One region of the Telluria sp. ZT3P26 genome, then DNA from elsewhere that is predicted to be linked to it. Evidence: predicted binding sites of a transcription regulator. Region 1 holds the regulator's gene; the other holds the start of a gene.
The links. The regulator NrdR, encoded in region 1, represses ribonucleotide reductase genes. The targets are predictions, from matches to a motif close to CACNANATNTNGTG.
Positions count from the first base shown of each region.

Region 2: a site for NrdR is predicted at 9,648-9,661, ahead of AC56LN_RS01475 (ribonucleoside-diphosphate reductase subunit alpha). Genes of this name have one in related genera too.

Region 1 is NZ_JCASII010000005.1:244,895-260,454, reverse strand. Features, by position in the region: gene AC56LN_RS17615 (riboflavin synthase) at 1-45, opposite strand, end outside; gene ribD (bifunctional diaminohydroxyphosphoribosylaminopyrimidine deaminase/5-amino-6-(5-phosphoribosylamino)uracil reductase RibD) at 52-1,161, opposite strand; gene AC56LN_RS17605 (GspH/FimT family pseudopilin) at 1,277-1,870, opposite strand; gene AC56LN_RS17600 (type IV pilin protein) at 1,867-2,322, opposite strand; gene AC56LN_RS17595 (pilus assembly PilX family protein) at 2,351-2,995, opposite strand; gene AC56LN_RS17590 (PilW family protein) at 3,003-4,049, opposite strand; gene pilV (type IV pilus modification protein PilV) at 4,046-4,573, opposite strand; gene nrdR (transcriptional regulator NrdR) at 4,677-5,144, opposite strand; gene glyA (serine hydroxymethyltransferase) at 5,218-6,465, opposite strand; ZMP/ZTP riboswitch at 6,565-6,684, opposite strand; gene AC56LN_RS17570 (SDR family NAD(P)-dependent oxidoreductase) at 6,836-7,582, shown strand; gene ybgC (tol-pal system-associated acyl-CoA thioesterase) at 7,829-8,233, shown strand; gene tolQ (protein TolQ) at 8,257-8,940, shown strand; gene AC56LN_RS17555 (biopolymer transporter ExbD) at 8,957-9,388, shown strand; gene tolA (cell envelope integrity protein TolA) at 9,413-10,471, shown strand; gene tolB (Tol-Pal system beta propeller repeat protein TolB) at 10,503-11,774, shown strand; gene pal (peptidoglycan-associated lipoprotein Pal) at 11,808-12,332, shown strand; gene ybgF (tol-pal system protein YbgF) at 12,463-13,218, shown strand; tRNA gene AC56LN_RS17530 (tRNA-Lys) at 13,292-13,367, shown strand; gene AC56LN_RS17525 (hypothetical protein) at 13,438-13,695, shown strand; gene AC56LN_RS17520 (ABC transporter ATP-binding protein) at 13,808-14,617, opposite strand; gene ntrB (nitrate ABC transporter permease) at 14,631-15,533, opposite strand.
Region 2 is NZ_JCASII010000001.1:316,238-331,797, reverse strand. Features, by position in the region: gene AC56LN_RS01510 (hypothetical protein) at 1-78, opposite strand, end outside; gene AC56LN_RS01505 (hypothetical protein) at 59-1,150, shown strand; gene AC56LN_RS01500 (hypothetical protein) at 1,664-2,083, opposite strand; gene AC56LN_RS01495 (PQQ-dependent sugar dehydrogenase) at 2,159-3,862, opposite strand; gene AC56LN_RS01490 (helix-turn-helix transcriptional regulator) at 3,915-4,598, opposite strand; gene AC56LN_RS01485 (VOC family protein) at 4,673-5,098, shown strand; gene AC56LN_RS01480 (ribonucleotide-diphosphate reductase subunit beta) at 5,180-6,286, opposite strand; gene AC56LN_RS01475 (ribonucleoside-diphosphate reductase subunit alpha) at 6,433-9,378, opposite strand; gene AC56LN_RS01470 (sigma-54-dependent transcriptional regulator) at 9,961-11,379, opposite strand; gene AC56LN_RS01465 (sensor histidine kinase) at 11,398-13,071, opposite strand; gene AC56LN_RS01460 (PP0621 family protein) at 13,085-13,333, opposite strand; gene AC56LN_RS01455 (cytochrome C assembly family protein) at 13,333-14,136, opposite strand; gene ffh (signal recognition particle protein) at 14,365-15,560, shown strand, end outside.

The sequences.
Region 1 (15,560 bases):
GACGGAAGTGATGGTGCCGACAGCGGCGACGATTCCAGTAAACATACGACGTTATTCCTTGTTGGGGGTAGCAGAGGATGATTGGGCAGCTTCGGCAAAGCGGGCCAGGATGCGCAGGTCGTCGCCCACGCGCGTGACGTCGTGGAAGCGCAACTGGCGCCGTTCGGTCAGTTGCGTGAGCGGCGGCAGGTCGAACATGCCCTGCCCCGGGCCGATCAGGCTGGGCGCCAAATAGACCAGCAATTCGTCGACGCAGCCTTCGCGCACGAGCGACGCATTGAGCTTGCTGCCCGCTTCGACATGCACTTCATTGACTTCGCGCCGGCCCAGTTCGCGCATCAGCGCCGGCAGGTCGACCTTGCCATGGGCATTCGGCAGGTACAGCACTTCGTGGCCAGCGGCGCGCAAGGCGGCGGCTTTCTCGTCGCCCGGTTGCCCGGCCGCCGCGACGAGCCAGCACGGCTCGCCCTGCAGGATGTGGGCATCGGGATCGATCTCCAGGCGGCTGTCGACGATCACGCGGCGCGGCTGCATCGGCGTGGCAAGGCCGCGCACGGTGAGCTGCGGGTTGTCGGCCTTGACGGTGCCGAAGCCGGTGACGATCGCGCTGGCGCGCGCGCGCCACGCATGGCCGTCGGCGCGCGCATCGGGGCCCGTGATCCACTGGCTTTCGCCGCCCGCCAGCGCCGTGGCGCCGTCCAGGCTGGCGGCCACTTTCAGGCGCACCCACGGCAAGCCGCGCACCATGCGCGAGAAGAAGCCGATGTTCAGTTCCTGCGCTTCGCGCGCCATGATCCCGGAGCGCACGGCGATGCCCGCCGCTTCCAGCTGCGCCAGGCCGCGCCCGGCGACCAGCGGATTGGGATCGACCATCGCCGCGACCACGCGGCCCAGGCCGGCGGCGATCAGCGCCTCCGAGCACGGCGGCGTGCGGCCATGGTGGCTGCAGGGTTCGAGCGTGACGTAGGCGGTGGCGCCACGCACATCGTTGCCGCGTGCGGCGGCGTCGCGCAGTGCCTGGATTTCGGCGTGCGCCTGGCCGGCAGGCTGCGTGTGGCCGGCGCCGATGACGACGTCATCCTTGACGATGACGCAGCCGATGCGCGGATTGGGCGCCGTGATGAACATGCCGCGCGCCGCCCAGGCCAGCGCCGCGGCCATGCCTTCGGTGTCGTTGAGAATGGGTCGGCTGTCGTGGGTCACGTGGTCTTTCATCGATGCGCGTTGTGGCATGCGCTGGTTTTCGGCTTGCTTCAGGCTTGTTTGCAGGCTCATTTCAGGGCGGTGCGGCGGCGCCGTCGCAGCCGGCGTCACGGGCCGGGTTGCACAGGCGCGGGCGACCAAGCATATTGATTTTAATACGGCGTACCCCGCCGCCGTGGAACAGCGACAGCGTGCCCGGCCGCGCGGCGGCGCTGCTGGTATCGCTGCAACTGCGCCCCGCGCCATTGTAGGCGATGTATTGCGGGGCTGCAGCGCTGGCAAAGGAATAGCTCACCTGCACGCCCTGCGCCAGCGTGGCGCGCACGGCCAGGATCTCGTCGCCAGCCCCCGCCTGGCGATTGTTGTCGCGGTCGACGTAGACGGTCCAGCCGCGCGACCAGTCGATGCCGGCTGTGTCATTGGACGTGAGGATGACCGGCTCGTTGCGGGCAATCGCCTGCGAGCGGGCCAGCTGGACTGCGCTGTACAGGTCGCTGGCAGCCACGCGCAGTTCCTGGCCCTGCACGATCCGGTGCAGGCCGGGGGCCGCCAGCGCCGCCGTGATGGCCACCATGCCCAGCACCACGGCCAGTTCGGCCAGCGACACGCCGCTGCAGCGGGCTCGCGGGGCGGATCGGGGCAGCGACTTCACGACGGGGGTTGTCATGGCCAGCAGCGCGCAGATGCACCGCTGGCGCCCTGCGCCCCGGTGCTGTCCAGCGTCAGCGTGCCGCATTCGGGATCGGCAAAAGCAGCGTTGACGTTGGCCGTGCCCGGCCGCGCGCGCAGCAGGATGCACGCAGCAACTGGCTGGCCCGGACAGGCGTCGCCGTCAAGCTCATACGCGCTGGCGGCGGCGCTGTTGCCAAGCCAGGTGCGAAACTGGCCCGTATCGGCAGCGCTGGCGGCCATCGAGAACGCGCCATACGTGTGATGCTGCGCGCGATATTGTTCCTGGCGCTGCATCAGCTCGAGCAGCGCCAGCTGGGCCTCGACCCGGCGTGCCTTGACGATCTGGCGCGCATACGACGGATACGCAACCGATGTCAGGATGCCGATGATCGCCAGCACGGCCAGCAGTTCAATCAGTGTGAAGCCCTTCTTGCGATCCCGTGTCATGCAGTGTTCTCCTGTGTGCTCTGGTGGCTCAGTCGGCTGCGGCGGCAACCAGTGTCGACCAGTTGCCGACCTCGCGCCAGCCGACGCGCCGGCCGCGCGATCCATCGGGTGGTTTGCGGTAATAGGCCTGCAGCGCGACCTGGGCACCTGGCATGCTGCCGGCGCCGTGCGCGGCAATGCGGTACAGCTGCCCTTCGCCGGAGGCCGGCATCAGTTCGATCAGGTAGCGCGGCAGCGCGAGCGGCAAGCCGCCCTCGCCCGTCGGCAGCGTGGCGCCGGTGAAGGTGCCGAAGCCGATACCCGGCCCGTCATCAGCGGCCAGTCGGGCAAGCTGGCGGTTGGGGTCGGCGTCGTGCGCGCACAGGCCGCTATACGGGCGGGCGCCGAGACAGCCACCGATGAACGCATCCGCGCTGCCACCGACGATCGCATTGGCGCGCGCCGATCCCGGCGCCGCGCCGCCGTCGATATCGTGTTCAGCATCGACCAGGGCGGCTTGGGCCATCTGCATCGCCAGCACGCGATCGCGTTCGTACGCAGCGCCCCGCGTGCCTTGCAGCGCGCCACGCGCTGACGCAATGCCCGTCATCAGCACCGCCAGCATCAGGACGAGCGCAGTGATGAGCGCGATGCCTGCCTGGCGCCGGGGGTTGGGTGAACGTCGATTGCGCATGCCCGGCTCAAGGCGCGGCCACGGACGGCGCGATGGAAGGTGCAGCGCGCGGCCCTGCGGGTGGCGACGCGGGCGGCCCGGCGGGCGGTACAGCGGGCGGCGCCGACGGCAACACAGGCAACGCAATCGGCAACGCAATCACCGCGCCATACACCTTGCGCATGCGCGCATCGCCCTCGCTGTCGAGGTCAGCCGCCGCCAGCCTGGCACCCGGATCGGCGGCAGCCAGCGCCCCGTCGTAGCCCGGCCCGAACAACCAGTGCACCAGGCTCGCACCGCTGCCGGCAGCCTGGCGCGGGCCGTGCAGCAGCAGGCCCACACGCACGCTCGCGACACGCTTCCAGTGACTGCGCGTGCGCAGGTCGGCGTCACGCTCATCCAGCGTCGACCCGGCCAGCACGAGCGCCGCATCCAGCGCCCGGATCGCGCTGGCGTTCACGTACCGGTTGGGCGCGCCATCGCCATCGGTATCGAGCCCGTACAGCACCTGGAAGCTGTCGACATGCCCTGCCACCGCATCGGACGACCAGCTGCCGGCGCCCCGGTATTTGCAGCGCAGTTCGGCGTCGCCCTGCGCATTGCGCGTGACATAGAAAATGCTCCCCCCTTCCTGGTCGCGATGGACCGGAAAGCCGGCGCAGTCGAGCGTGCCGCCATCGCCATCCGGTGGCGCACCGGTGCCGGCAAAGCGCAGCGCCAGCACGTCGCTGCCGTTGACGGCAAGCGGCAGCGGCGCATCGATCCCGGCGCCGGCATAGGTCAGCGAGGCCGCATCCAGCCCGGCAATGGCAGCCGGGACTGCCGGGTCTGGCACTGGGTGCGCCGCCCAGTCGACGTGGCCGGCCAGGCGCACGGCGCGTGCCAGCGCATCCAGTGCATAGCGGCCGGCGTCGTCCATCTCGGCCGCTTCGAGCAGCGTCGCGTGCGCCCGCGTCGCGCCGATCAGCAGCGAGCCAGCCGCCAGCAGCACGGCCAGGCCGAGCACCATCGCCACCATGAACTCGGCGATGGTAAAACCCGGCTGGCGCGCGCGAAGGTGCCGGTCGCGCGTCATCGCGCCACCATCAGCACGAACGCCGGCAGGTCATCGTTGCCGTGCCAGCCGATCTTGATCGCCACCCCCGCCTGCGCCCCGCCGCTGCATGCCCATTGATAGCGGTGGCTGCCGGCATCCCACGGCGCCGCATCGCGGCAGACGGCAATGCGCCCGCCGGGAAAGCGCCCGTGCACGAGCAGGCGCGTCTCATCGAGGTCGAACGCCGCCAGCGCCAGCGGATCGCATGCGGCGCTGCCGAAGCACGCAGCGGCGGCGACGGGCGGGCCGTCGGCGACGGCGTCGTAGTCGAGCGACAGATAGGGATTGCCCGCATCGGGCAGGCTGGCCAGCGGCGCATTGGCGTTCATGCGCGCTGCCAGCGAATTGGCGAGCTGGGCCGCTTCGGCCGTCAAGGCCGCCTGCTGGCGCGTGCGCTCGGCCACCAGGTGCGCCGCGCCGGCGCCGACGACACCGATGGCGAGCACGAACAGCGCCACCAGCACTTCGATGAGCGTGAAACCGCACTGAGACTGGTGACGCATGCGAGCCTCCCGATAACGAACCTTGACGTTATCAGGCCGGCTTCGCGCACCCGTGCGGCGGCGCAAGCGTACGCCGCGCCGTTCGGGGAACCTCGGGAAGGGATTAGTTGTCGAGTTTGTGCTGATGCCCGACTTCGGCCAGCGCTGCCTGGAAGGAATCCAGGTCTTCAAAATTCTTGTAGACGGACGCGAAGCGGATATACGCGATCTTGTCGAGGCCCTTGAGCTCTTGCATCACGAGCTCGCCCACATGGCCGGTATCGACTTCGCGGAGACCGCTGGTGAGCAGCTTTTCTTCAATCGAGGCAACGGCCTTGTCGATGGCTTCGGCTGCCACGGGCCGCTTGCGCAATGCCAGCATCAGGCTGCCGCGCAGCTTCGACGACGCAAACTCGGTGCGGCTGCCGTTTTTCTTGACGATGATCGGCATCGACAGTTCGATGCGCTCATAGGTGGTAAAGCGCTTGTCGCACTTGCCGCAGCGGCGCCGGCGCCGGATAGCGTCCCCTTCCTCCGATACGCGGGTATCGAGGACTTGTGTATCTTCATGCTGACAAAAGGGACATTTCATGGCGCCGGGGCTGCAAGACTACGTGGGACGACTACCGGGCCGGCGAACCGGCCCGCGAAGGCAGAGCAGCAAATCAGGCAGCGTAGACCGGGTACTTGCTGGTCAGCTTCTTGACTTCGCCCTTGACGCGCTCGATGGTCGCGGCGTCGTGCGGGTTGTCCAGCACGTCGGCGATCAGGTTGCCCACGGTGACGGCGTCTTCTTCGACAAAGCCACGCGTCGTGAAGGCCGGGCTGCCCAGGCGGATGCCCGACGTGACGAACGGCTTCTGCGGGTCGTTCGGGATGCCGTTCTTGTTGCAGGTCATGTGTGCCTGGCCCAAGATCGCTTCGGCTTCCTTGCCGGTCAGGTTCTTGGCGCGCAGGTCGACCAGCATCACGTGCGATTCGGTGCGTCCTGACACGATGCGCAGGCCACGCGCGGTCAGCGTGTCGGCCAGTGCCTTGGCGTTCTTGACGACCTGCTGCTGGTACGTCTTGAACTCGGGCGTCAGCGCCTCTTTGAACGCGACGGCCTTGCCGGCGATCACGTGCATCAACGGGCCGCCCTGGATGCCAGGGAAGATGGCCGAGTTGATGATCTTCTCGTGCTCGGCCTTCATCAGGATGATGCCGCCACGCGGGCCGCGCAGCGACTTGTGCGTGGTCGAGGTGACGAAGTCGGCGAACGGCACCGGGTTCGGGTACTCGCCCGCAGCGATCAGGCCGGCATAGTGGGCCATGTCGACCATGAAATAGGCGCCGACTGCCTTGGCGACCTTGGCGATGCGCTCGAAATCGATCTTCAGCGAGAACGCCGACGCGCCGGCGATGATCATCTTCGGCTTGTGCTCGTGCGCCTGGCGCTCAAGGGCCTCGTAGTCGATGTCTTCTTCAGCGGTCAAGCCGTACGAGACAACGTTGAACCACTTGCCGGACATGTTCAGCGGCATGCCGTGGGTCAGGTGACCGCCTTCGGCCAGCGACATGCCCATGATCGTGTCGCCTGGTTTCAACACGGCGAAGAACACGCCCTGGTTCGCCTGCGAACCCGAGTTCGGCTGCACGTTGGCGGCTTCCGCGCCAAACAATTGCTTGAGGCGGTCGATGGCCAGTTGCTCGACGATGTCGACGTATTCGCAGCCACCGTAGTAGCGCTTGCCCGGATAGCCTTCGGCGTACTTGTTGGTCAGTTGCGAGCCCTGCGCTTCCATGACGGCTGGCGAGGTGTAGTTCTCGGACGCGATCAGCTCGATGTGGTCTTGCTGACGGACGTTTTCCTTCTGAATGGCATTCCACAGATCCGGATCGACATTGGCCAGCGTATGGTCTTTAGCAAACATGTAAAACTCCAATCGATAGTATTCCAGGCAACGAGCGGCGCTGTGTGCGGGTGCGGGAGCCAAAGGGCGCGGGCAGCCGCGATCGAACGCGTACCGGTTGATGGCTGCCCAGGCGAACGGCGTATGGCGTCTCACGTTCCCCGGTGGGTACCCACCTTTGCCGCGCTGCGCACCAATCGGTGGCGCTCGTGCGGTGTTTCGCCAGTTACGTGAGACGTAAAGTCCGCAAATTGTACTGAACTCCCCATTGAAGGGCAAGGAAAGCGGGGAATGGGCCGCCCGCCGCGACCCGCTGGTCATTTCGGCTACAATTTTGCGTTCTTGCTCAGCTGTCTCACCGCGCACTCATTGCCCACCTTAAGGATTCATCATGATCGTCCTCATTACCGGCGCCTCGGCCGGCTTCGGCGCCGAAATGGCGCGCACCTTCGTCTCGCACGGCCATCGCGTGATCCTGGCAGCCCGCCGCACCGATCGCATCGCCGATCTGGCCGCGGAGCTGGGCGACGCCGCCCTGCCGGTGACGCTCGACGTCACCAGCCGCGCATCGATCGAGGCGGCGCTGGCCGGCTTGCCAGCCGACTGGAAAGGGATCGATGTGCTGATCAACAATGCCGGCCTGGCGCTCAACACGGTGCCGGCGCACGAAGTGCCGCTGGACGACTGGGACACCATGATCGCCACCAATTGCAAGGGCCTGGTGACGATGACCCGTCTGGTACTGCCCGACATGGTCGCGCGCGGCAGCGGGCTGGTGATCAATATCGGCTCGACCGCCGGCCACTACCCTTACCCGGGTGGCAATGTGTACGGCGCCACCAAGGCCTTCGTCGAACAGTTCACGCTCAATCTGCGCGCCGACCTGGTCGGCACGGGCGTGCGCGCCACCAATCTGGCGCCGGGGCTGTCCGGTGGCACCGAGTTTTCGAACGTGCGCTTCAAGGGCGACGATTCGGCTGCGGCCAAGGTGTACGAAGGCACGACGCCACTGAGCGCGAAGGACATTGCCGATACCGCCTACTGGATCGCCACGCTGCCGCCGCACGTGAACGTCAACAGCATCGAACTGATGCCGACCTGCCAGGGCTTCTCGCCATTCACGATCAAGCGTGCCTGATGCAAGCGACACCTGCTCGGGCCTCCGCGCGGGTGTCGACCAGGCCAACCAGAAGCGCGTTCGCCATTTGTGAGAAAATGTTACAGTGATTGGTCTTTTTGCTACGCTTCAAGTCTACTACTGCCCAAAAGCACGATTTCGTGCGAGGGCTACGTAAGTATTTTCCGCGCTCAATGTTCTTTAGCGGACATATCGAGAAGGAAACTCGCGTAGAATGTTTCTCATGTTCATGTATCGGCAGTAACAATGTCTTCAGTATTTAACTGGCCAGTCAGGGTGTATTACGAAGATACCGACGCTGGCGGCATTGTTTTCTATGCCAACTACCTGAAATTCTTTGAACGCGCCCGTACCGAATGGCTGCGCGCGCTTGGCGTGCAGCAGCAAGCCCTGCTCGATGCGGACAACACCGCCTTCGTCGTCAAGAACGTGACGCTCGACTACCACGCTTCGGCGCGCCTCGACGACCAGTTGACGATCCAGACCAGCGTCGCCAGGCTGGGCCGCGCATCGGTCCAGTTCCTGCAGCAGGCCTGGCGCGGTGACACCCTGCTCAATACGGCCAGCGTGACCGTGTGTTGTGTCGATATTGCCACAATGCGCCCACGCCCCTTGCCCGACCACGTGGCTGCTAAAATGCGTGCCGCCTGAATCCATTCCTAGATAATTCGCCCATGACCGTCACCCCAGACCTTTCATTCGTCGCCCTGATCGGCAATGCCCACGTGCTGGTGCAATTGATTATGGCCTTGCTGCTGCTGCTGTCGATCGTGAGCTGGACCTACATCTTCCGCAAGGTATTCGCGATCCGCGCCGCGCGTGCGCAGACCGAGCAGTTCGAACGCACCTTCTGGGCCGGCGGCAATCTGCACACGCTGCATCAGAGCGCCAGCAGCCAGCGCGACCAGAGCGGCGCCTTGGCCCGCATCTTCGAGTCCGGCATGGGTGAATTCATCAAGGGCAAGCAAGCCTCGCGCGAAACGCTCGACATGAACTCGGTGCTCGACGGCGCCCGCCGCGCGATGCGCGCCTCGTTCCAGCGCGAACTCGATGCCCTGGAATCGCACCTGAACTTCCTGGCGTCGGTCGGTTCGGTCTCGCCGTACATCGGCCTGCTCGGTACCGTCTGGGGCATCATGAACGCATTCCGCGGCCTGGCCAGCGTCGAGCAAGCCACGCTGGCGATCGTCGCGCCCGGTATTGCCGAAGCACTGATCGCCACCGCCATCGGCCTGTTCGCTGCAATCCCGGCCGTGGTGGCATACAACCGCTTCACGCACGATATCGACCGCCTGGCCAACCGCTTCGAGAGCTTCGTCGAAGAATTCTCGAACATTCTCCAGCGCCAGTCGCGCTGATCGGGGGAGACTGTCCATGGCCTTTTCCAGCAGCATGCGCGGCGGACGTCGCCGCAAGTTGAAGTCCGAGATCAACGTCGTGCCGTACATCGACGTGATGCTGGTGCTGCTCATTATTTTCATGGCAGTGCCGGCCAACCAGGCGCCGAGCGTAGTGAACCTGCCGCGCGCCGAGAAATCGGCGCTGCCGCCGGACACCTATATCCAGATTTCGATCGAGCCCGAAAATCGCCTGTCGATCGGCGTGCAGGGCAAGGGACGCGTGGCGCAGGAAGACGTGGCCGACCGCTCTGCCCTGCTGCAGCGCCTGCGCGCACTGCATGAAGAACACCCTGATTATCCGGTGCTGATCGCGGGCGACCGCGAGAGCAAATACGACGACGTCATCCAACTGATCTCGGAAGCCAAGAAGATGGGTATCAACCGGGTTGGCCTGGCCACCCAGTGATGTCGATGCATTGATGCCTAGAATATGCCCGAAATAAAGCCAGACAACGCCGGCGTACCGTACCACGTGCCGCCCGAACCGAGCCGCCTGCCATCGTTCCTGCTGGCAGTGGCCGTGCACGCCGCGTTGCTGGCGTTTCTGTGGATCGGCGTGAGCTGGACGGCCAAGACGCCGATCACGGTCGAGGCCGAAGTATGGGACATGTCGGTGCAGACGGCCGCCGCGCCCGAGTTGCCGCCCGAGCCCACGGTGCAGCCAGAGCCAACCCCTGAGCCGGAACCAGCGCCGGAACCGGAACCCGTGCGCACGCCGCCACCGCCGCCACCGCTACCGGTGGTCGAGCAACCGGCACCGACGCCGGCGCCGGACATCGCGCTGCAGCGCGAAAAGGAACGCAAGGCCGAGGAAGCGAAGAAAAAAGCGCTGGCCGAGAAGCGTGACGCGGAAAAACGCGAGCGTGAAGAAAAGCTCGCCGAGCAAAAGAAGAAGGACGAGGCCGAGCGCAAGCTGAAAGAAAAAGAAAAAGAGCTGCTCGCGAAGAAGGAAGCGGACGAGAAGAAAAAAGAAGCCGACAAGAAAGCGGCAGCGCTGGCCGCGGCGGAAAAGAAAAAAGAAGCGGACGAGAAAAAGAAAGCCGATCAGCTGGCGGCTGCTGCCGACAAGAAGAAAGCGGACGCGGCCAAGGCCAAGGCGGCCGCGGCCGAAGACGCCAAACTCGCGAAGCTGCGTGCCGATGAACTCAAGCGGATGGCTGGCGCGATGGGCAGTGGCGGCAGCGCCGCCAAGTCGACGGGCCCGAAATCGGATGGCGGTTATATCGCCGCGATCACGGCGGCCATCAAGAGCAGCACGGCCTATCCGGGTAACACCGATGTGTCGGGCAATCCGCGCGCCACGTTCCGTGTCGACCAGTTGCCGACCGGTGAAATCATGTCGGTCAGGTTGGTGAAAAGCAGCGGTGTGCCAGAATTTGACAGGGCAGTGGAAAATGGTATCAAGAAAGCATCGCCACTGCCCAAAAAGAAGGACGGGACGGTAGAGCGTACGCTAGACGTGAATTTCTCGATGCGCGATTACGATTGATTCGGTTCGAACCAGTTTTACAAGAGAAACTATGAAAAAAATCCATTTCCTGCTGTTTAGCGCTTCCCTCGCCATGGGATCGGCAGCCAATGCGCAGCTGCAAATCGAAATCGCCGGTGTCGGCAGCAACCAGATTCCGGTCGCCATTGCGGCCTTCGCCGACGAATCCGTCGCACCCGACAAGGTCTCGGCCGTCATCCGCGCCGACCTCGAGCGCAGTGGCGTGTTCAAGGTCATCGACGCCGGCCAGGTCATCAGCGACCGCGACGCTGGCAGCATCAACCTGGCTGCCTTCAAGGCCAGCGGCGCCGACGCGCTCGTGGTCGGCAGCGTGTCCAAGCAACCGGATGGCCGTTTTGCCATCCGCTACAAGCTGATGGACACCGTCAAGGGCGGCGAAATCTCGCAGATGGGCGGCGAAGTCCAGCCCCGCTACACGCGTCTGCAGGCGCACCGCATTGCCGATGACGTCTATGAAAAGCTGACCGGCGTGCGCGGCATCTTCTCGACCCGCATCGCCTACGTCAAGGCCGACAGCGGCGCCAAGCGCTATGTGCTGGCCGTGTCGGACGCCGATGGCGAGAACGAAGTCATCGCCACCCAGGGCAAGGAACCGATCATTTCGCCATCGTGGTCGCCGGACGGCTCGAAAGTCGCCTACGTCTCGATGGAAGACCGCAAGCCGGTCGTGTATCTGCAAGACCTGATGACGGGTCGCCGCAACGTGATCTCGAACCAGAAGGGCAACAACTCGGCGCCATCGTGGTCGCCGGACGGCTCGACGCTGGCCGTGGCCCTGTCGAAGGACGGCAATACCGAGATCTACTCGGTCAATTCGGGCGGCACCGGCCACAAGCGGCTGACCAACAACCCGGCGATCGACACCGAGCCACAATATTCGGCCGACGGCCGGACCATTTATTTCACGAGCGACCGCAGCGGTGGCCCGCAGATCTACAAAATGAGCGCAGCCGGCGGCAACGCCACCCGTGTGACGTTCAATGGCAGCTACAACATCAGCCCGCGCGTGTCGTCCGACGGCAAGACGCTGGCCTGGATTTCGCAGCGCGGCGGCGCTTACTCCTTATATGCGATGGACCTGGCCAGCGGCCAGGAACTGCGCCTGGCCGATGGGGCCACGGAACCGAGTTTTTCGCCTAACGGCAAGTACATCATGTATGCAACCAAGGGTGGCGGTCGCACCTCGCTGGCCGTGGTGTCTGTGGATGGACGAGTCAAGCAACGCTTGACAACCAAAGCGGGAAACATTCGGGAGCCCAGCTGGGGTCCCTTCATGAAGTAAGAAGTAAAACCTCAACATAACAGGAGAAAATCCATGCGCAACTTCAAGAGTGTAGCTTTCATCGTTTCCACCGCAGCCCTGCTGGCCGCCTGCTCGTCGCCAACCAAGCTGAACGAAACCCCGGTCGTCGAGAAATCGCCAACCCCGGCAGCGCCAGCTGCTGATCCACGCGACATCAACCCGGTCCAGACCGGCAGCGTCGATCCGCTGAACGACCCACAAGGCGTTCTGGCCAAGCGCAGCATCTACTTCGACTACGACAGCTTCGTCGTGCGCGCTGATGGCCAGCCAGTGGTCCAGAACCACTCGGCGTTCCTGACCAAGAACACGTCGCGTAAAGTCCTGATCCAGGGCAATACCGATGAACGCGGCGGCACCGAGTACAACCTGGCCCTGGGCCAGAAGCGTGCTGAAGCCGTCCGTCGTTCGATGGCGTCGCTGGGCGTGTCGGAAGGCCAGATCGAAGCCGTGTCGCTGGGCGAAGAAAAGCCAAAAGCCACCGGCAGCAACGAAGAATCGTGGGCTGAAAACCGCCGCGCAGACATCGTCTATCAATAATCGATTCGGCTGAACAAGCCGGACAGGTTCGATTGACAGGGGGCGGGACGCAGTGCAGACTGCTACCCGCCCCTTGTTTTATCTCAGCAACCGCCGAAGTCACTGGCTTAGTAGAAAGAACACAACGCTTATGCTCAAACTGTCCAAGTCCCGCCTCGCATGCCTCGTGCTGGCCCTGTCGATGCCGCTGCACGCCGTCGCCGGCCCGTTCGACGACGAAGAAGCGCGCAAGGCCATCCTGGACCTGCGCACCAAGGTCGACAACATCACGCGCGACCTGACCGCACGCATCGACAGCAAATCGGACAAGACGGTGCAGATCGAGATGCTCAACCAGCACGAGCAGACGATGCAGGAAATCGCCCGCCTGCGCGGCCAGATCGAAGTGCTGGCCAACGAAGTCGCCAAGGCCCAGAACAGCCAGAAGCAGCTGTACGCCGACCTCGACGCCCGCCTGAAGAAGGTCGAGCCTCGCGCCGAAATGATCGACGGCCAGACGGCCGAAGTGCTGCCGACCGAAAAGACTGCGTACGAAGCCGCCACCGCCCTGTTCCAGTCGGGCGACTACAAGGGCGCCTCGGTCGCGCTGCAGGAATTCGTCCGCCAGTACCCGCAGTCGCCGTACGCTTCGAATGCGCAGTACTGGCTCGGCAACACCTTCTACGCACTGGGCGACTACAAGAAGGCCATCGCGGCGCAGCAGGTCGTCACGACCACCTACGGCACCAGCCAGAAGGTCCCGGACGCGATGCTCAATATCGCCAGCAGCTACGCCCTGCTCAAGGACAACAAGAACGCGAAGAAGTCGCTGCAGACGCTGGTGGCAAAGTACCCGGATTCGAGCGCCGCGCAGACCGCGCGCGATCGCCTGGCGTCGCTGAAGTAACGACACGGAGATGCGATACGCCGGGCGCGGCATTTGACAGCGTCCGTGTCGCCCCCTATAATCTTGCTTCTTCGGGTCGTTAGCTCAGCTGGTAGAGCAGCGGACTTTTAATCCGTTGGTCGCAGGTTCGAATCCCGCACGGCCTACCAAAGATTCAGCAAAAAAGCCAACCTTCGGGTTGGCTTTTTTGTGTTCCGCACACATTAGGATGATCGCACCATGACTTATGAAGATTTTCTCGACGAGGTGACCACGCTCCTCACGGAGATGTATGACCTCACCGACGAAGCGGCGATCAAGCTGGTGGTCGACGCGCAAGCCAACGATTACTTCGTCGCGCACGACGACAAGGAAGAGCTGCGCACCGCCGAACAGGCCAAGCTGGACGCCACCGCGCTCCACGAAGGCAAGCAGAACCGCAACCAGACGCAGCGCAAGCAGCAACAGCGTCATGTGCAGAAGAAAAAAGCGGTGTAAGAACCGTAGGGTGGACGGCTATGCCGTCCACGCGTTCAACATGCGCTTGAATTCTCGGCAATTCGGCGATCGTTGAACGCGTGGACGGGAAACCCGTCCACCCTACGACCAGTCAAGCCGCCACCGCCGGATGCGCCTGCTTGCGGTACAAGAACTCCAGCACCTGCCGGCGATGCTCGGTATAGCGCGCATCCTGCGCCAGCGCCACCCGGTCTCGCGGGCGCTCGAGTTCCACGGCGACGATCTCGCCGATCGTCGCCGCCGGCCCGTTGGTCAGCATGACGATCCGGTCCGACAGCAGCACTGCCTCGTCCACATCGTGCGTCACCATCACCACCGTGGATTTGGTCGCCGCCACGATCTTGAGCAGCTCGTCCTGCAAGTGCGCCCGCGTGAGCGCGTCGAGTGCGCCGAATGGCTCGTCCATCAACAGCACCTTCGGCTGCATCGCCAGCGCCCGCGCGATGCCGACACGCTGCTTCATGCCGCCCGAGATTTCATGCGGCCGCTTCGTTTCCGCGCTCGTCAGGCCCACCAGCGCCAGCGCATCCATCGTCCGCTCGCGCAACTGCGCGCGTGATTCCAGTGAGCCAAACACCCGCTCGACGCCCAGGTGGATGTTCTCGTAGCACGTCAGCCATGGCAGCAGCGAATGATTCTGGAACACCACCGCGCGCTCCGGTGACGGGCCGCCGATCTCGCGGCCAGCGCAGATCAGCACGCCCGCCGTCGGCTTGAGCAGCCCGGCGACCAGGTTCAGCAGTGTCGACTTGCCGCAGCCCGAGTGGCCGATCAGCGTGATGAATTCGCCCTTGCGCACTGTCAGGTCGACCCCCTGCAGCGCCTGGAACACGCCCTTCTTCGTGTGAAACGCCATCTCGACGCCGGCGATGTCGATGAATTTCTTTTGCAGTTCGTCCATGATCGAAACCCTTTCAGTTAGCCACTTGTTCGTGGGTCAGTGCGCGCGCCAGCGACACCAGCGCCAGTTCGAGCAGCAGGCCGACGACGCCGATGATGGCAATTGCGATGATGATGTGCGCCACGTTCAGGTTGTTCCACTCGTCCCACACCCAGAAGCCGATGCCCACGCCGCCGGTCAGCATTTCGGCTGCGACGATGACGAGCCATGCGGTGCCAATGGCCAGGCGTACGCCGGTCAGGATGTACGGCAGCGCCGATGGCAGCAGGATCTTGGTGAGGATCTTCCACTCCGACAGGTTCAGCACGCGCGCCACGTTCATGTAGTCCTGCGGCACACGCTGCACGCCGACGGCCGTGTTGATGATCATCGGCCAGATCGAGCAGATGAAGATCGACCAGATCGCCGCCGGGTCGGCCGACTTGAATACCAGCAGGCCAATCGGCAGCCAGGCCAGCGGCGAGACGGGCTTGAGCAGGCTGATGATCGGGCCGAACATGCGGCTGACGAACTGCACGCGCCCGATCACGAAGCCCAGCGGAATCCCGATCAGTGCCGCCAGGCCGAAGCCGATCGCCACGCGCTGCAGCGATGCCAGCACGTTCCAGCCGATGCCCTGGTCGTTGGGGCTGTTGCGGTAGAACGGATCGGCAAACAGTTCGAGCGCCGCATGCCACGTGACCAGTGGCGATGGAAACGCCTCGTTCTGCGCGGCGATCACCTGCCAGACCAGCAGCACGAGCGCGATGCCGGTCAGCGGCGGCGCCACGCGCCGGACTGCCGTGGCAAACGGCTGCGCGCGACGTGCAGCGACGGCAGCGGCCGGCTTGCGCGGCGTCGCGGTGCGTGCCGGCCCGCTGACGGCCACCGGCACTGGCGCCGGCTCGTGGGGAACGGATTTCAACAGGGCATTCATGACGGCTCCTCGCAGTACGGGTGAATG
Region 2 (15,560 bases), on a different contig from region 1:
AGCGGTCGTGGTGGCAGCAGCCTTGGTCACGGCTGGCGTGGCTTTTTTCACGGCCGGCTTGGCCGCAGTGCTGGTCACGGTTGCTTTTTTCGCAACGGTCTTGGCAGCGGTGGTTTTATTGGCTGCCGGTTTGGCGGCGGCTTTGGTCACGGTCGCTTTTGGGGCCGCAGGTTTTGCCGTTACTTTGGTCGTTGCTTTGGTCGCGGCTGCTTTTTTGGTCACCGGTTTGGCAGCGGTCTTGCTGGTGCTTGCTTTTTTAGCGACCGGCTTGGCTGCTGCTTTGGTGGTGGTTTTCTTTACTGCAGTTTTGGTCGCTGGCTTGGCGGTCGATTTGGCAGTCGATTTAGCCGGCGATTTAGCAGCCGACCTGGTGGTCGATTTAGCGGTCGACTTGGTCGTGGCCTTGGCCGTGGTTTTCTTGGCTGCAGGTTTTGCGGCCGGCTTGGCTGCGGCTTTCTTTGCTGCTGGCTTGGCCGCTGGTTTGGCTGCGGCTTTCTTCGCTGCTGGTTTAGCTGCTGGTTTCGCTGCCGCTTTCTTCGCTGCCGGCTTGGCCGCCGGTTTCGCTGCTGGCTTCTTTGCTGCAGGCTTGGCTGCCGTCTTGGTTACTGACTTGCTGGCCGATTTAGTCGCCGACTTGGTGGCTGGCTTGGTTGCCGTCTTGGTTGCTGGCTTGGTTGCTGCCTTGGTTGCCGGCTTTGCAGTCGTTTTTGCAGCGACTTTCTTTACGGTCGGCTTGGCTGCAGTTTTAGCGACAGCTTTCTTTACCGTGGTCTTTGCTGCGGTTTTAGGCGCCGCTTTCTTTACTGCTGGCTTTGCTGCAGTCTTGGCGGTCGATTTAACCGTTGCCTTGGCGGCCGTGGTTTTGGGGGCCGTGGTTTTGGTCGCGGCAGTTTTGGTTGCAGTGGTTTTCTTTGCAACAGGTTTTGCCGTGGTTTTTGCCACTGGCTTGCTCACTGCCCGGGCTGCCGGCTTGGCTGCTGCCTTGGCGGTGGTCTTGGCGGTGGTGGTGGTCGCGGCTTTTTTCGCGACTGGTTTCTCTGCTGCAGCCTTTGCGGTCGACTTCGTCGTGGACGAAGGCGCGCTCTTCACTGCTGCCTTTACAACTGTTTTTTTAGCGGTTGCCATTTTAATTCTCCTTCATCTGCGATGAGAAATACGCTCAGGGTTTAAAACCCGCCAGGCCCGTGTTGACCCAGCGAGTTATTCATCGGCGCAAACCGTCAATCGATATGCGCCAATGAATCCGGCACCGGCTGAACTGCTGCAACTCCTCACAGTTGCAGCGCTTCAGCCAACGTCGACAGGTTACTGTTCCAGCGTCGTCACATCGCTACCCTTGCAGGTGCGAAAAGAAAAAGCCGCCTTGCCTGAGCAATTGGTCAGGCAAGGCGGCTTGTTCTTTTCGCTTCGCGTCCGTGCATACTGTTTGGTTCAGCGCCCTATTATTCGATCGATTTGCCCGATGCCCGCGACAATATCACATCTTCTCGATTTGACAAATTCAATCGCGTAAAGTACGTGGATTCTTTGTGTGCGCGCAACCGTGAATCGGAAACAAGCCGCGCGATATGGCGCGCCAAATAGGCAAGCGCGCCTGAATTGACGGGGATTCTGCAAATCACGCCGGATTAACGCGCGGGTTTCAAGCCGGCGTTGAATCGACTCAGAGATCGAACGGTCCGAACCAATAGATACTGTCGCTAACGCCGCCGCGTTTGGCAATATAGGCCAGCCGTGTTTGGCAATTGACGAATACTGAATGGAACGAGCCGTCCAGTTGTCGCGCCATCCGCTCTACCGGATGGCTGCCAAGCGGTACCAGGTAGACGGACCGTTGCGCTGTATCTGCCGGCGTGCTGGCGGTGGGGGCGACCACCATGTCCCTGGCCACCAGATTGAAACCGTTGCTGGTGACCCGGGCCCGCGCGCCGTCGTCCAGGGCCAGGCACGCCGCATCGCGCGGCGCGCCGCCCACGTAGTCTTCGAGAACCAGCGTCGGCTTGACCGCCGCGGGCGGTGTGCCGGCGCAGCCGGTGAGCAGGGCCGCGCCACAGATGGCCAGCCGGAAGGTATGCGGGTTCATGGGCGTCCTTGTAACCAGGGGATTCCCATCCTAGCGCATGTGCGGTCGCGTGTGGACGCGCATATTCACGTCGTGTCAGCGTCCCGGCGCCACGCGCCACAGCGTGCCGCCGGCATCGTCGACCACCAGCAGCGCACCATCGCGCGCGACTTCCACCGCGGCCGGGCGGCCCCATACATCGCGGTCACTGAGCACCATGCCGCTCATGAAGTCCTGGTACTGCCCGGTGGGCACCCCGTTCTTCATGAACACGCGCACGACCTTGTAGCCGGTGCGCACGCCCCGGTTCCACGAGCCGTGCAGCGCCACGAACACATCGCCCTCGTACGCTTTCGGGAACGCATTCTGCGCGCCTTTGGGCGCGTGATACACCACCATGCCCAGCGGCGCCGAGTGGGCCTGCAGCAGCACGTCCGGGGTGATCGTCTTGCCCTTCAGGTCGGGCCGGTGACCGGCCAGGCGCGGGTCTTCGTTGTCGCCGATGTAGTACCACGGCCAGCCATAGAAGCCGCCCTGCTTCACGCGCGTGAGGTAGTCCGGCGGCAGGTTGTCGCCCAGCGCATCGCGCTCGTTCACATTGCACATGACGTCGCCCGTGGCCGGCAGCACCAGCAGACCGACGCAGTTGCGCAGACCGGTCGCAAACGTGCGGCGGTTCTTGCCGTCCGGGTCGAACGCCATGACGGTGGCGCGGTCCGTCTCGACGCCCCAGGCGCCGCCCACGCCATGCTGGCGCTCCCACTGCGCCAGCGGCACGGGTGGCGTGCGGCCGATGTCGGCGGCGACGTTGGTGGCCGAACCGATCGACAGCAGCAGCGTCTTGCCATCCTTCGAAAACGCCAGCGTGCGCGTCGTGTGCCCGCCGCTGGTCTCGGACAGTTCGGCGATCACGGTTTCGGGCGCCGCGCGTGCCGTCAGGTCGCCATTGCGGTACGGGATGCGTACCACCGAATTGACGCCGGCCACATACAGATACTGCGGATTGGCGCCGCTCGGCCAGAACGCCATGCCGTACGGGCGCGCCAGGCCAGTGGCGAACGCGCCAGCGCTGTCGGCCTTCTTGCCATCGCGCGAACGCAGCACCTTGATCGCGCCCACACCGGTCGCGGCCAGGAACACGTCACCGTTCGGTGCGCGCAGCGCCACGCGCGGCTTGTCGGCGTCCTGTGCGAACACGCTGACCGTGAAGCCGGGCATCACGGTCGGCAGCGTGCCGTTCGGCCGCACCTGCACGCGCGCGCTGTTGCCGGCGCTGTCCGTGGCAAACGGCGCGGCCAGGTCGGTCGGCTTGATGTGCCAGATCTTGCCGGGCTGGTTGTCGGTCCAGGCGCCGGTGCGGTTTTCAGCTTGTGCATCGGCTTTTACAACAGCTGGCGCGGCAGCGGCAGTGCCCTGCAGGCTGGCCAGGTAATCGATCAGCGCGCCGCGCTGTGTCGCATCCGGCACGCCGACCGGCATCGTCGTGCCGGGCACGCGTTTGGCCGGGTCGAGCAGGAACACATCGAGTTCGTCGCGCGTCCACACCGTGCCGTCCGCACCGGCCTTGGCCAGCGCCGCTGAATAATTGAACCCGGCGACACCCGCCGCCTTGCGCCCGATGACGCCAAACAGGCCAGGGCCGGCCAGCGGCGCCAGCCCGGCATCGACCGTGTGGCAGCTGGCGCAGTTGTTCTGGAAGATGGTGCGGCCCGCGGCCACCTGAGGCGCGGCGTGGGCAATGGATACCGTCGCCAGACCGGCGAGCATGAGGGCGTGCAGCAGCAGGGTGCGGGAATGCAAGGGTGTCTCCTGGTCAGGCTTGAAAGACCGCCATCATAGGGTATGCGCGCCGTCACGTCGCGTCGAGAATCGCCTGGTAGTCGCGCAGCAACGCCGCCCGCCGCGGCCGGAAACTGGCACCCGTTGGCGCGAGCGCCGCGATGCGCTCGGCGCGGAACATGCGAAAGTCGTCGCGCAGGCAGCAGCGCGCCAGCACGACCAGCATCCCGTCGAGATAGACGATGGCCAGCGGCCAGATGGTGCGCTTGCTGGCCGCGCCGTGGCGATCGCGGTAATCGATCGCCAGCGCCTCTTCGCGCCAGCAGCAGGCGCGGATCGTGGCCATGTCGGGCAGGCTGGAAAAGCGCTGGCCAAAGCGGTGAACCTGCGACACCGCATGCAGCAGGTGCTGCTGGCCGAGCGACGGCAGGGTTGCCGCCACCTTGGCCAGGACCGCATCGGCAGCACTGGCCAGCGCCGGGTCGCCCATCTGCCGTACTTCGGCCAGGCCCAGTGTCAGCGCCTCGATCTCGATGCGGCTGAATGTGTGCGGGCGCAGCGTGCCGTCGTCCACCAGCGTGTAGCCAAAGCCGCGCTCGCCGCCGATCTCGGCGCCACCCGCGCGCAGGGTCTCGATATCGCGGTAGACCGAGCGCACCGAGACGCCGGTGTCGTGCGACAGCTGCGCCGCCGTGACGGGGGGCGGCAGGCGCCGAAGTGCATCGAGCAGGCGAAACAGGCGCTGTGGGCGGGACATCGGCAACTGACAGAAAGTGGCAGGAGGGATTGCTATCGTAGCACCTGTCTTCCAACCTTCATCAGGAGTTCTTCATGTCCGTCCAGGCTGTCACCCATCTCAACTTCCAGGGCCAGGCGCGCGCCGCGCTGGCCTTCTATCAACAGGTCTTTGGTGGCCAGCTGATGCAGTTCACGTACCGTGACGCGGGCCGCACCGCGAACGAGGCAGACCTGGACCTGATCATCTGGGGCCAGGTCGAGGCGTCCAACGGCTTTCGCATCATGGCCTTCGATGTGGCGGGTGACATGCCGTGGCAGCAGGGAGAAAACGCGTTCTACGTCTCGCTGCGCGGCGACACGCAGCCAGAGATCAAGGCCTTGTGGGACAAGCTGGCCGACGGTGCGGCGATCCTGCTGGAGCTCGCGCCCTCCGGCTGGTCGCCGATGTACGGCATGCTGAAGGACCGGTTTGGCGTCGTGTGGGTGGTCGATGTGGTGGAACACGCGCGCATCGCCTGACGCGCACCAATAGAAAAGCCCGGCTGAACCAACGCCGGGCTTTTTGTGTGTGGCTGACACAGGGCGATGTACGCCCCTGCATCAATCCCAGCTCAGCGTGCCGCCAGTCTGGTACTCGGTCACGCGCGTCTCGAAGAAGTTACGCTCTTTCTTCAGGTCGATCATTTCGCTCATCCACGGGAACGGATTTTCTTCGTTCGGGAACAGCGGGTCGAGGCCGATCTGCACCGCGCGGCGGTTGGCGATGAAGCGCAGGTAGCCCTTGAACATCGGGGCGTTCAAGCCCAGGACGCCGCGTGGCATCGTGTCTTCGGCGTAGCGGTATTCCAGGTCGACGGCTTCCAGGAACAGGGCCTTGATCTCTTCGCGGAATTCCGGCGTCCACAGCTGCGGGTTTTCCATCTTGATCGTGTTGATCAGGTCAATGCCGAAGTTCACGTGCATCGATTCGTCGCGCAGGATGTACTGGTACTGCTCGGCAGCGCCAGTCATCTTGTTCTGGCGGCCCAGCGCCAGGATCTGCGTGAAGCCCACGTAGAAGAACAGGCCTTCCATCAGGCAGGCGAAGACGATGATCGACTTGAGCAGCTTCTGGTCGTTTTCGGTCGTGCCGGTCTTGAATTCAGGGTCGGTCAGCGTCTCGATGAACGGGATCAGGAACTGGTCCTTGTCATGGATCGATTCGATTTCGTTGTAGGCGTTGAAGATCTCGGCTTCGTCCAGGCCCAGCGATTCGACGATGTACTGGTAAGCGTGCGTGTGGATCGCTTCTTCGAACGCCTGGCGCAGCAGGTACTGGCGGCACTCGGGGGCCGTGATGTGGCGGTAGGTGCCCAGCACGATATTGTTCGCGGCGAGCGAGTCGGCCGTCACGAAGAAGCCCAGGTTGCGCTTGACCAGGCGGCGCTCGTCTTCCGACAGGCCGTTCGGGTTCTTCCACAGCTCGATGTCGCGCTGCATGTTCACTTCCTGCGGCATCCAGTGGTTCGCGCAGCCGGCCAGATACTTGTCCCATGCCCATTTGTACTTGAACGGCACGAGCTGGTTCACGTCGGTCTGGCCGTTGATGATGCGCTTGTCATCGGCATTGACGCGCTTTGCCACTTCGGCGACAGGCGCGAGGGCGAGGTTGGCGTCGGCTTGCGGAGCGCTTGGTGCGCTGGTTGGTTCGTCGTCCCAATTAAGCATGGTGGTTCCTTCTGTGGTGCGCTGGCGCAGCGACTGCGGCCCGGGCACGTTGATGCGTTGGTTATTCGTCTTGACGGCGACTGGCGCCGTTGTGTACTTCGCGGAAGGCGCGCCGGCCTTGCAGGCGGCGCGCATTCTCTACGGGATTACTGACAGGCTTCGCATTCCTCGAAACCGTCGTCACCCGGACGCAGGTAGCAGGCGGCGCCGTCTTCTTCGGTTGCTGCTGCCGTATTGGCTGCCGGTGCCGGCGCTGGTGCAACCGGCGCTTTCTCGCCAGCCGACAGGCCGCCGGACAGGCCGCCCGAGACCGACACGGCGTTCAGCGCGCCGGTGCGGGTGGTCGACTTCTCCAGGTGCGTCGCGGCGATCGTGCGCAGGTAGTACGTGGTCTTCAGACCGCGCAGCCAGGCCAGCTTGTAGGTTTCGTCCAGCTTCTTGCCCGATGCGCCGGCCATGTAGATGTTCAGCGACTGGGCCTGGTCGATCCACTTCTGGCGGCGCGATGCAGCGTCCACCAGCCATTTCGGCTCGACCTCGAACGCGGTTGCATACAAATCGCGCAGGTCTTGTGGTACGCGGTCGATTTTCGACAGCGAACCGTCGAAGTACTTCAGGTCGGCGATCATGACTTCGTCCCACAGATCACGCGCCTTCAGGTCGCGCACCAGGTACGAGTTGATCTCGGTGAATTCACCCGACAGGTTCGACTTCACGTACAGGTTCTGGAACGTCGGCTCGATACAGGCCGAGACGCCGATGATGTTCGAGATCGTCGCGGTCGGGGCGATTGCCACGCAATTGGAGTTGCGCATGCCGAACTGCTTGATGCGCTCGCGCACCGGGGTCCAGTCCATCTTCGACGACGTGTCCTGTTCCAGGTACTGGCTGCCGCGTTCGTCGGCCAGCAGCTGGATCGAGTCTTGCGGCAGGATGCCACGGTCCCACAGCGAGCCGGTGTAGGTCTCGTAGCGGCCGCGCTCTTCGGCCAGTTCGGTCGAGGCCAGGTAGGCGTAGTAGCAGACCGCTTCCATCGACGTGTCGGCGAACTGCACTGCCTTGTCGGAGGCAAACGGGATGCGCATCATGTGCAGGCAATCCTGGTGGCCCATCACGCCCATGCCGACCGGACGGTGACGCAGGTTCGAGTTGCGCGCTTTTTCAACGGCGTAGTAGTTGATGTCGATGACGTTGTCGAGCATGCGCATCGCGGTACGGATCGTCTTTTGCAGCTTGACGTGATCCAGGCCATCGCCCTTCATGTGCTGCGGCAGATTGACCGAGCCCAGGTTGCAGACGGCGATTTCATCGGCGCTGGTGTTCAGCGTGATCTCGGTGCACAGGTTCGACGAGTGCACGACGCCCACGTGCTGCTGTGGCGAGCGGATGTTGCACGGGTCCTTGAACGTGATCCATGGGTGACCGGTTTCGAACAGCATCGACAGCATCTTGCGCCACAGATCGAGCGACTCGATCTTCTTGAAGACGGCCATTTCACCGCGCTCGGCCTTGGCTTCGTACGCCAGGTAGGCTTGTTCGAAGGCCTTGCCGGTCAGGTCGTGCAGGTCGGGCGTCTCGGATGGCGAGAACAGCGTCCAGTGCGACTTTTCCATCACGCGCTTCATGAACAGGTCGGGAATCCAGTTCGCCGTGTTCATGTCGTGGGTACGGCGGCGGTCGTCGCCCGTGTTCTTGCGCAGGTCGAGGAATTCTTCGATGTCGAGGTGCCAGGTTTCCAGGTAGGCGCAGACAGCGCCCTTGCGCTTGCCGCCCTGGTTGACCGCGACGGCCGTGTCGTTGACCACTTTCAGGAACGGGACCACGCCTTGCGAGCGGCCGTTGGTGCCCTTGATGCGCGAACCGAGTGCGCGCACCGGCGTCCAGTCGTTGCCCAGGCCACCGGCGAACTTCGACAGCAGCGCGTTTTCTTTGATGGCGTCGTAGATGTCTTCCAGATCGTCGCCGACCGTGGTCAGGTAGCACGAAGACAGCTGCGAGCGGCGGGTGCCCGAGTTGAACAGCGTCGGGGTCGAGCTCATGAAATCGAACGACGACAGCAGGCTGTAGAACTCGATGGCGCGCGCTTCGCGGTCGTCTTCACGCAGGGCCAGGCCCATTGCCACGCGCATGTAGAACGCCTGCGGCATTTCGATGCGCACGTCGCGCACGTGCAGGAAGTAGCGGTCATACAGGGTTTGCAGGCCGATGTAGCCAAACTGCAGGTCGCGGTCGGCGACGATGGCCTTGGCCAGGCGCTCGAGGTCGTACTTGCCCAGTTCTTCGTCGAGCAGCTCGTTGGCGATGCCCTTGGCGATGTACTGCGGGAAGTAGGTCAGGTATTCGGCGGCGGCGCCGGCTTGCGCCACTTCGCGGCCGAAGACTTCCTTGCGGATCGTGTGCAGCAGGATGCGGGCGGTGACCTGGCTGTAGGCCGGGTCTTTTTCCATCAGCGCGCGCGCAGCCAGGATGGCCGACTTGTGCAGCTCTTCGACCGGCACGCCGTCGTACAGGTTCTTCATGGTCTCGGCCAGGATCGCGTCGGCGTCGACGTGCTTTTCGAGGCCGGCGCAGGCGGCGCCGATCAGGTTGATGACCGTGTTGATGTCCAGCAGGCGACGCTCGCCGCCATCGACGACGTGGATCTGCGGTGCGACGACGGCGCCACCGCCACCAGCGGCTTCTTTCGCGGCGCGGCGCTCTTCCATGCGCTTGGCGCGGTACAGCACGTATTCACGCGCGACATCATGCTCGCCCGAACGCATCAGCGACAGCTCGACCTGGTCCTGCACATCCTCGATGTGGAACGTGCCGCCGTTCGGCTGGCGACGCACCAGTGCGGTGACGACGTTGTTGGTCATCTGCTCGACCAGCTCGCGGATGCGCGCCGACATCGCGGCCTGACCGCCGGCGATCGCCAGGAAGGCCTTGGTCATCGCGACCGAGATCTTGTGCGGCTCGAATGCCACCACCGAGCCGTTACGGCGGATGACGCGGTAGTCGCCACGGGCGACGATGTCGGCCGGGGTGGCGCCGGCAGGCGTCGAACCTGGGGTGGCATTCTGGTTGATCGAACTGTTCTGTGCTTGGTGCATTGAGCCTCCAGGAGAGCGGACGGGCCGCCGTTTGTCGTCATGAAAACCGCCCGGCGCTGTGCGCACCCCCGGTTCCCGAACAAACAACTAGCAAATATGTCGCAAAAAAATTAGCAAAACGAATCCCCGCTGGCCGGCGGCCAACAGGCGGCGCACCAGAAAAGCAGGGCAAGAATATTCAGTACAAGTGCAGTGTGGCGTGTTTGAAAACAGCTTGCTGACTAAGGAAACACCGGGTTGGATCCTGGCGCCCTCGTTCCGAGGACTACCACTACATCTAGTGTCCAGCCTTGATATGAGACTAATTGTAGTACCTCAAACCCGCAGCGGCAAGTGAATAAATCCTCAATATTTGGCGTTTTCAAGCGTGTGAACCCTTGACTTTCAAGGGTCGCCCAAACGACGGGCGGCGCGCGGTTAGCGAGCGCTAACATCAGCGGGAGCTGCCGTAGATGAGCTGCTCAAGCAATCATCAGCACGGTGCGGGCCTGCCCAATCGGTGTGCAGCACGCACCAGAAAGCGTTCGCAGAATGACAAGAGTTGGTCACGGGACATGCACCCTGGATGAACCGACAATCGGGTCAATCCTCGGGCGCGCTGATATCCAGCTTCTGCATCTGGTAACGCAGCTGCCGCACACTGATGCCAAGCAGGCTGGCGGCCTGGGTCCGGTTGAACTGGGTCTGCTGCAGCGCGCGGCCAATGATGTCGCGTTCGACCTGCTCCAGATATTCGGGCAGGTTGGCGGGCAAGTCGGCGGGACCGACACCCGGCGGCGCGACCGGTGCGACCGGCGCGACGGCAACGGGCGGCGCGACTGCCGGCGGCGCCAGCTCGGCCCGCGCCGGCTCGATCGGCCGCGCCGCCTTGAGCGACAAATCGCCCACCTCGATCACCCCATCATTGGCAAACGCCAGCGCGCGCTCCAGCACGTTTTCCAGTTCACGCACATTGCCGGGGAACGAATACGCGCGCAGCGCATCGAGCACCCCGGCCCCGAGCGTGGCCTGCCCTGCCCCGGCCAGGCGCTGCAGGATGCCGTTCACCAGCGGCGCCAGGTCGTCCAGCCGCTCGCGCAGCGGCGGCAACCCCAGCTCGATCACGTTCAGCCGGTAGAACAGGTCTTGCCTGAACTTGCCCGTCTCGACGCAGCGCGCCAGGTCCTGGTGCGTTGCGCTGATGATGCGCACGTCGACCGGTTCCTCGACCGTCGCGCCGATCTTGCGCACGCGCCGCTCCTGGATCGCGCGCAGCAGTTTCACTTGCATCGCCAGCGGCAGGTCGGCCACCTCGTCGAGCATCAGCGTGCCGCCGTTGGCCGCCTGGAAGAAGCCGTCGCGCTCGTCGGATGCGCCCGTGAACGCGCCCTTGCGGTAGCCGAAGAACTCGGCCTCCATCAGCGTTTCGGGAATCGCGCCGCAGTTCACGGCGATGAACGGTTTCGCGGCGCGTGAACTCTGGGCGTGGATCTCGCGCGCGGCCAGTTCCTTGCCGCTGCCGGATTCGCCCGTGATCGAGATCGGCGCCATCGAGCGCGCCAAACGGGCGATCTGGGCCCGCAATGCCGCCATCGCCGGCGAACTGCCGATCATGCGCGAGTCGGGTGCAGCACCGTCACCGAGCGCAGCGCTTTCGGATTGCTTGAGCGCCGCGCGCACCATCACGCGCAGCGCGTCCAGCGCCACCGGCTTGGCGATATAGTCGAACGCACCGGCTTTCAGCGCCACCACGGCGTTTTCAGCGCTGCCGTAAGCGGTGATGACGGCCACCGGCGTGCCCTTGCCGGACACGCCGATTTCGCGCACCAGTTCGAGGCCCAGGCCATCCGGCAGGCGCATGTCGGTCAGCACCAGCGCGTAATCGCGCTCGTCGAACAGCGCGCGCGCCTCGCGCAGCGTGGCAGCGCTGTCGACGTCCAGGCCCATCTTGAGCAGCGTGATTTCGAGCAGCTCGCGCAGGTCAGCCTCGTCGTCGAGCACGAGGACGCGCGGCGCGCTCATGACGGCTCCCCGGCCACGTCAGGCAAGGGCGAAGGTGATGACAAAGCGGCCGCTGGCCTTGCGCGGGCCCAGCGCGGACGGGTCGAACCGGTATTCATAATCGAGTTTCGCATCGTTGTTGAGGCACAGTTCGCGCGCCAGGTAGAGTCCAAGGCCGGTGCCCTTGCTCGAGGTGGTATAGAACGGCTCGAACAGGTGGTCGCGCACTTCGGGCGTGATGCCGGGCCCGTCGTCCTGCACGTGCAGCTCGCGCCGCCCGGCCGCATCGCGCGCCGGGAAGATACGGATGCTGGCCGGCTGGCGGCTGGCGTAGCGCACCGCGTTGTTGAGCAGGTTGAGCAGGACTTCGTGCAGGTGCAGCGGATCGAACCGTACGGCGCTGCCGCCCGGATCGCCGACATAGACTATATCACCGGCCAGGCCGTGGATTTCGCAGAATTCGGCCTTGAGCTGCTCGAGAAACGCGGCCAGCGGCACCGGCTCGCCGTTGGGCTGCGCCTTGCGCGACAGCTGCAGGATGTCTTCAACCATGCGGTTCACGCGCGCCACATTGTCGCCGACGATTTTCAGCAGGCGCACTTCGGCCGGACCGTGCAGGTCTTCGGCCAGCAGCGCTGTCGCGTGGCCAATGGCCGACAGCGGGTTGCGTACCTCGTGCGCGATGCTGGCCGTCAGGCGCCCCATCGACGCCAGCTTGAGTTGCTGCGCCTGGTTTTCGATGGCGCTCACGTCCTGCATGAAGATCACGCTGCGCCCGCCTGCCTCGCCCACGGCATCGCCCACCGCGTCGGCCGGCGCCGCAACGCGCGCAAAGCGCAGCTTGACGTGCACCGGCTGGTCGCGCCGGCCGCGCACGTCGCCGGCGCCGTCGCCCTCGCGGTACGGTTTGACGGTGACGAAGGCCTTGTCGTTCTCGGGTGCGGCCAGCCAGGCATCGAAGGCCCCGGCCAGCGGCTCGAAGGCGGGCGCCGCTTGCAGCAGGAAGCCGGACGTGTCGGCCTGCAGCCCGAGCATGCGGCGCGCCGCCGGGTTCCCGGTAAACACCGTGCCATCGGCGCCCACCACCAGGATGCCGTCGCCCACGTCGGCAATCACGATTTCATTGATCGCCTGCTGGATACGCAGGTCGGCGCCGCGCTGGGCCGCCAGTTCTTCTTGTCCCAGCAGGCGCGCGGCCATGCGGTTGGCCACCAGCACGGCTGCAAAGAACGCCGCGCCAAACAGGCCCGCCTGCATCAGCGGCGGATCGAACCCCTCGACCAGTTGCCACACGCTCAGGCCAAGCAAAAACAGCGTGGCCACCGCTGCGGCAAACAGCGCCAGCAGCAGGGGCGCGAGGATCGCGGCGCCGGCCAGCGGGAACAGATACAGGATGCCCAGGCCGCTGCGCATGCCGCCGGCGGCCAGGTACAGCAGCGAAATGACCAGGAGGTCGATCGCGACCTGCACCCCGAGCTGCACCAGGAAGCGGCGCTGCCGGCGCGCAGCGAACGAGAACACCAGCGCCATGATCGCGTAGGCCAGGCAGATGTGCGCGACCTGCTGCGTGATGCGCAGCGCGCCGTTCTCGAAGTCGAAGCCGAAATACAGCAGCAGCACCAGCGCGATGACGATGCGCGTGAGCGTGAAGGTCTGCAGCGAGCGCCACAGGGCGACGCGCGCTTCGGGCGACAGGATGCGGCGTGGCGTCAAGACCGGGCTGCGCCTACGGCGGCGGCAGGCGCACGTGGCCTGGCGAACAGTAGTCGTGGCCGTCGGCGCGTACCGATTCGGACGCCGGGAAGTACATGCCGCAGTGGGTACATTGGGCCATCGCTTCGATCTGCACCGGCGCCTTGGCCGCGCCAGGGCGCGCCTGCGGCGGTACGGCCGCGCGCTTGCTCATGGCGCGCAGCTTGTTGCGCACGGCGAAGACCACGAGGGCGATGAAGGCAATCCAGAATAATAGTCGCATCAGATGGTTCCTCGGTGCAGGATGACTTCAAGCACGAAACGGCTGCCGACATAGGCCAGCGCCAGCGTGGCAAACCCGGCCAGCGTGAAGCGCAGCGCGGTCTTGCCACGCCAGCCTCGCCAGCGGCGCCCGGCCAGCAGCGCGGCAAACAGCGCCCACGACAGCAGGGCGAACACGCTCTTGTGGTCGAGCATGAGCGGGCGGCCGAACACCTGTTCGGAGAACACGAAGCCCGACAGCACCGTCAGGCTGAGCAGGATGAAGCCGATCCAGATCACGCGGAACAGCAGTTTTTCCATCGTGAGCAGCGCCGGCAGCTGGTCGAGCGCAGCGCCAAAGCGGCCGCCACCGGCGGTACGCGTGTGCAGCCGCGCTTCCTGCAATGCCATCAGCACGGCATGGAAGGCGGCAATGGTCAGCGTGCTGTAGGCCAGCACCGCGACCGCGATATGCCAGCCAAAGGCCGGCGACTTGCCGGCCAGCGGCGTCAGCGTGCCGGGAAACAGCAGCGGCAGCAGCGCGGCCACGGCGGCAAACGGCATCACCAGGCGGCGCATGCCGTCGAGGGCGAAATTGCGGTTCTCGAACCAGTAGGCGGCCACGGACACCCACAGCGCCGACGACAGCATGACGGCAAAACCGACGCGCAGCCGGCCCGGGACCATCACGTCCATGCCAAGCGAAACGCCATGCAGCACCCACGCGCCGGCCGTCACGGCCGAGATGGCCGGGGCACGTCGCGATGGCAGCAGGGCGCATACCGCGTACAGGAAAGCCGCGGCAAGGAAGAGGAAATTCTGCATGACGGGAGTCTACACCATTGCATGATGTCGACGTGGGGTGGGCGGGTTTTCCGGCCAGGCTTCGCACCGCCGCAAAACGCTCCCGTTTGCTGAAAAAATGTGCGCCTGCCGCGCCGCAGGAGAACCAGCGGCGCCTGCACGATGTAAAATGCCGCTTTGGCGGCGCTCGCCCACCGGCATTTCGCTCGGGACCGCGCGTCCGATGTGCCCTTACTGATTAGGTTGAACATGCTAGATAACCTCACCCAACGCCTTGCCAAGGTCGTCAAGACCATGCGTGGCGAGGCTCGCCTGACCGAGGCGAACACTGCAGAGATGCTGCGCGAAGTGCGGATGGCCCTGCTCGAGGCCGACGTGGCGCTGCCGGCAGTGCGTGAATTCATCGCCAAGGTCAAGGAAAAAGCGCTCGGCGAAGAAGTCGTCGGCTCGCTCAGCCCGGGCCAGGCGCTGGTCGGCGTGGTGCAGAAGGAACTGGCGGCCCTGATGGGCGCCGACCTCGGCCCGGAAGCCAGCCAGCTCTCGTTCGCCCAGCAACCGCCGGCGATCATCCTGATGGCGGGTCTGCAGGGTGTCGGTAAAACCACCACCACCGGCAAGCTGGCCAAGTACCTGAAGGAACAGAAAAAGAAGAAGGTCCTGACCGTCTCGGCCGACGTGTATCGCCCGGCCGCAATCGCGCAGCTCGAATCGGTGACCAGGCAGGTCGGCGCCGACTTCTTCCCGTCGACCTCCAACGACAAGCCGGTCGACATCGCGCTGGCCGCGCTCGACTGGGCCAAGAAGCACTACCACGACGTCCTGATCATCGATACTGCGGGTCGCCTCGGTATCGACGAAGCGATGATGCAAGAGATCGCGGCCGTGCACGCCGCCGTCAACCCGATCGAAACGCTGTTCGTCGTCGATGCCATGCTGGGCCAGGATGCGATCAACACCGCCAAGGCGTTCAACGACGCCCTGCCCCTGACCGGCATCGTGCTGACCAAGCTTGATGGCGACTCGCGCGGCGGTGCGGCGCTGTCGGTGCGGCACGTGACGGGCAAGCCGATCAAGTTTGCCGGCGTGTCCGAAAAACTCGACGGCCTCGAAGCCTTCGATCCGGCCCGCATGGCCAACCGCGTGCTGGGCATGGGCGACATCCTGGCGCTGGTCGAAGAAGCGCGCAAGGGCGTCGACGCCGAAGCGGCAGCCGAACTGGCCAACAAGATCAAGGTCGGCGGCCGCTTCGACATGAACGACTTCAAGTCGCAGCTGACGCAAATGAAGAAAATGGGCGGCATGGCCGGCCTGATGGACAAGCTGCCGGCCCAGTTCCAGCAAGCCGCGGCAGGCGCTAACATGGGCCAGGCCGAGAAATCGGTGCAGCGCATGGTCGGCATCATCGATTCGATGACGCCGCTCGAGCGCGCGAAACCCGAACTGAT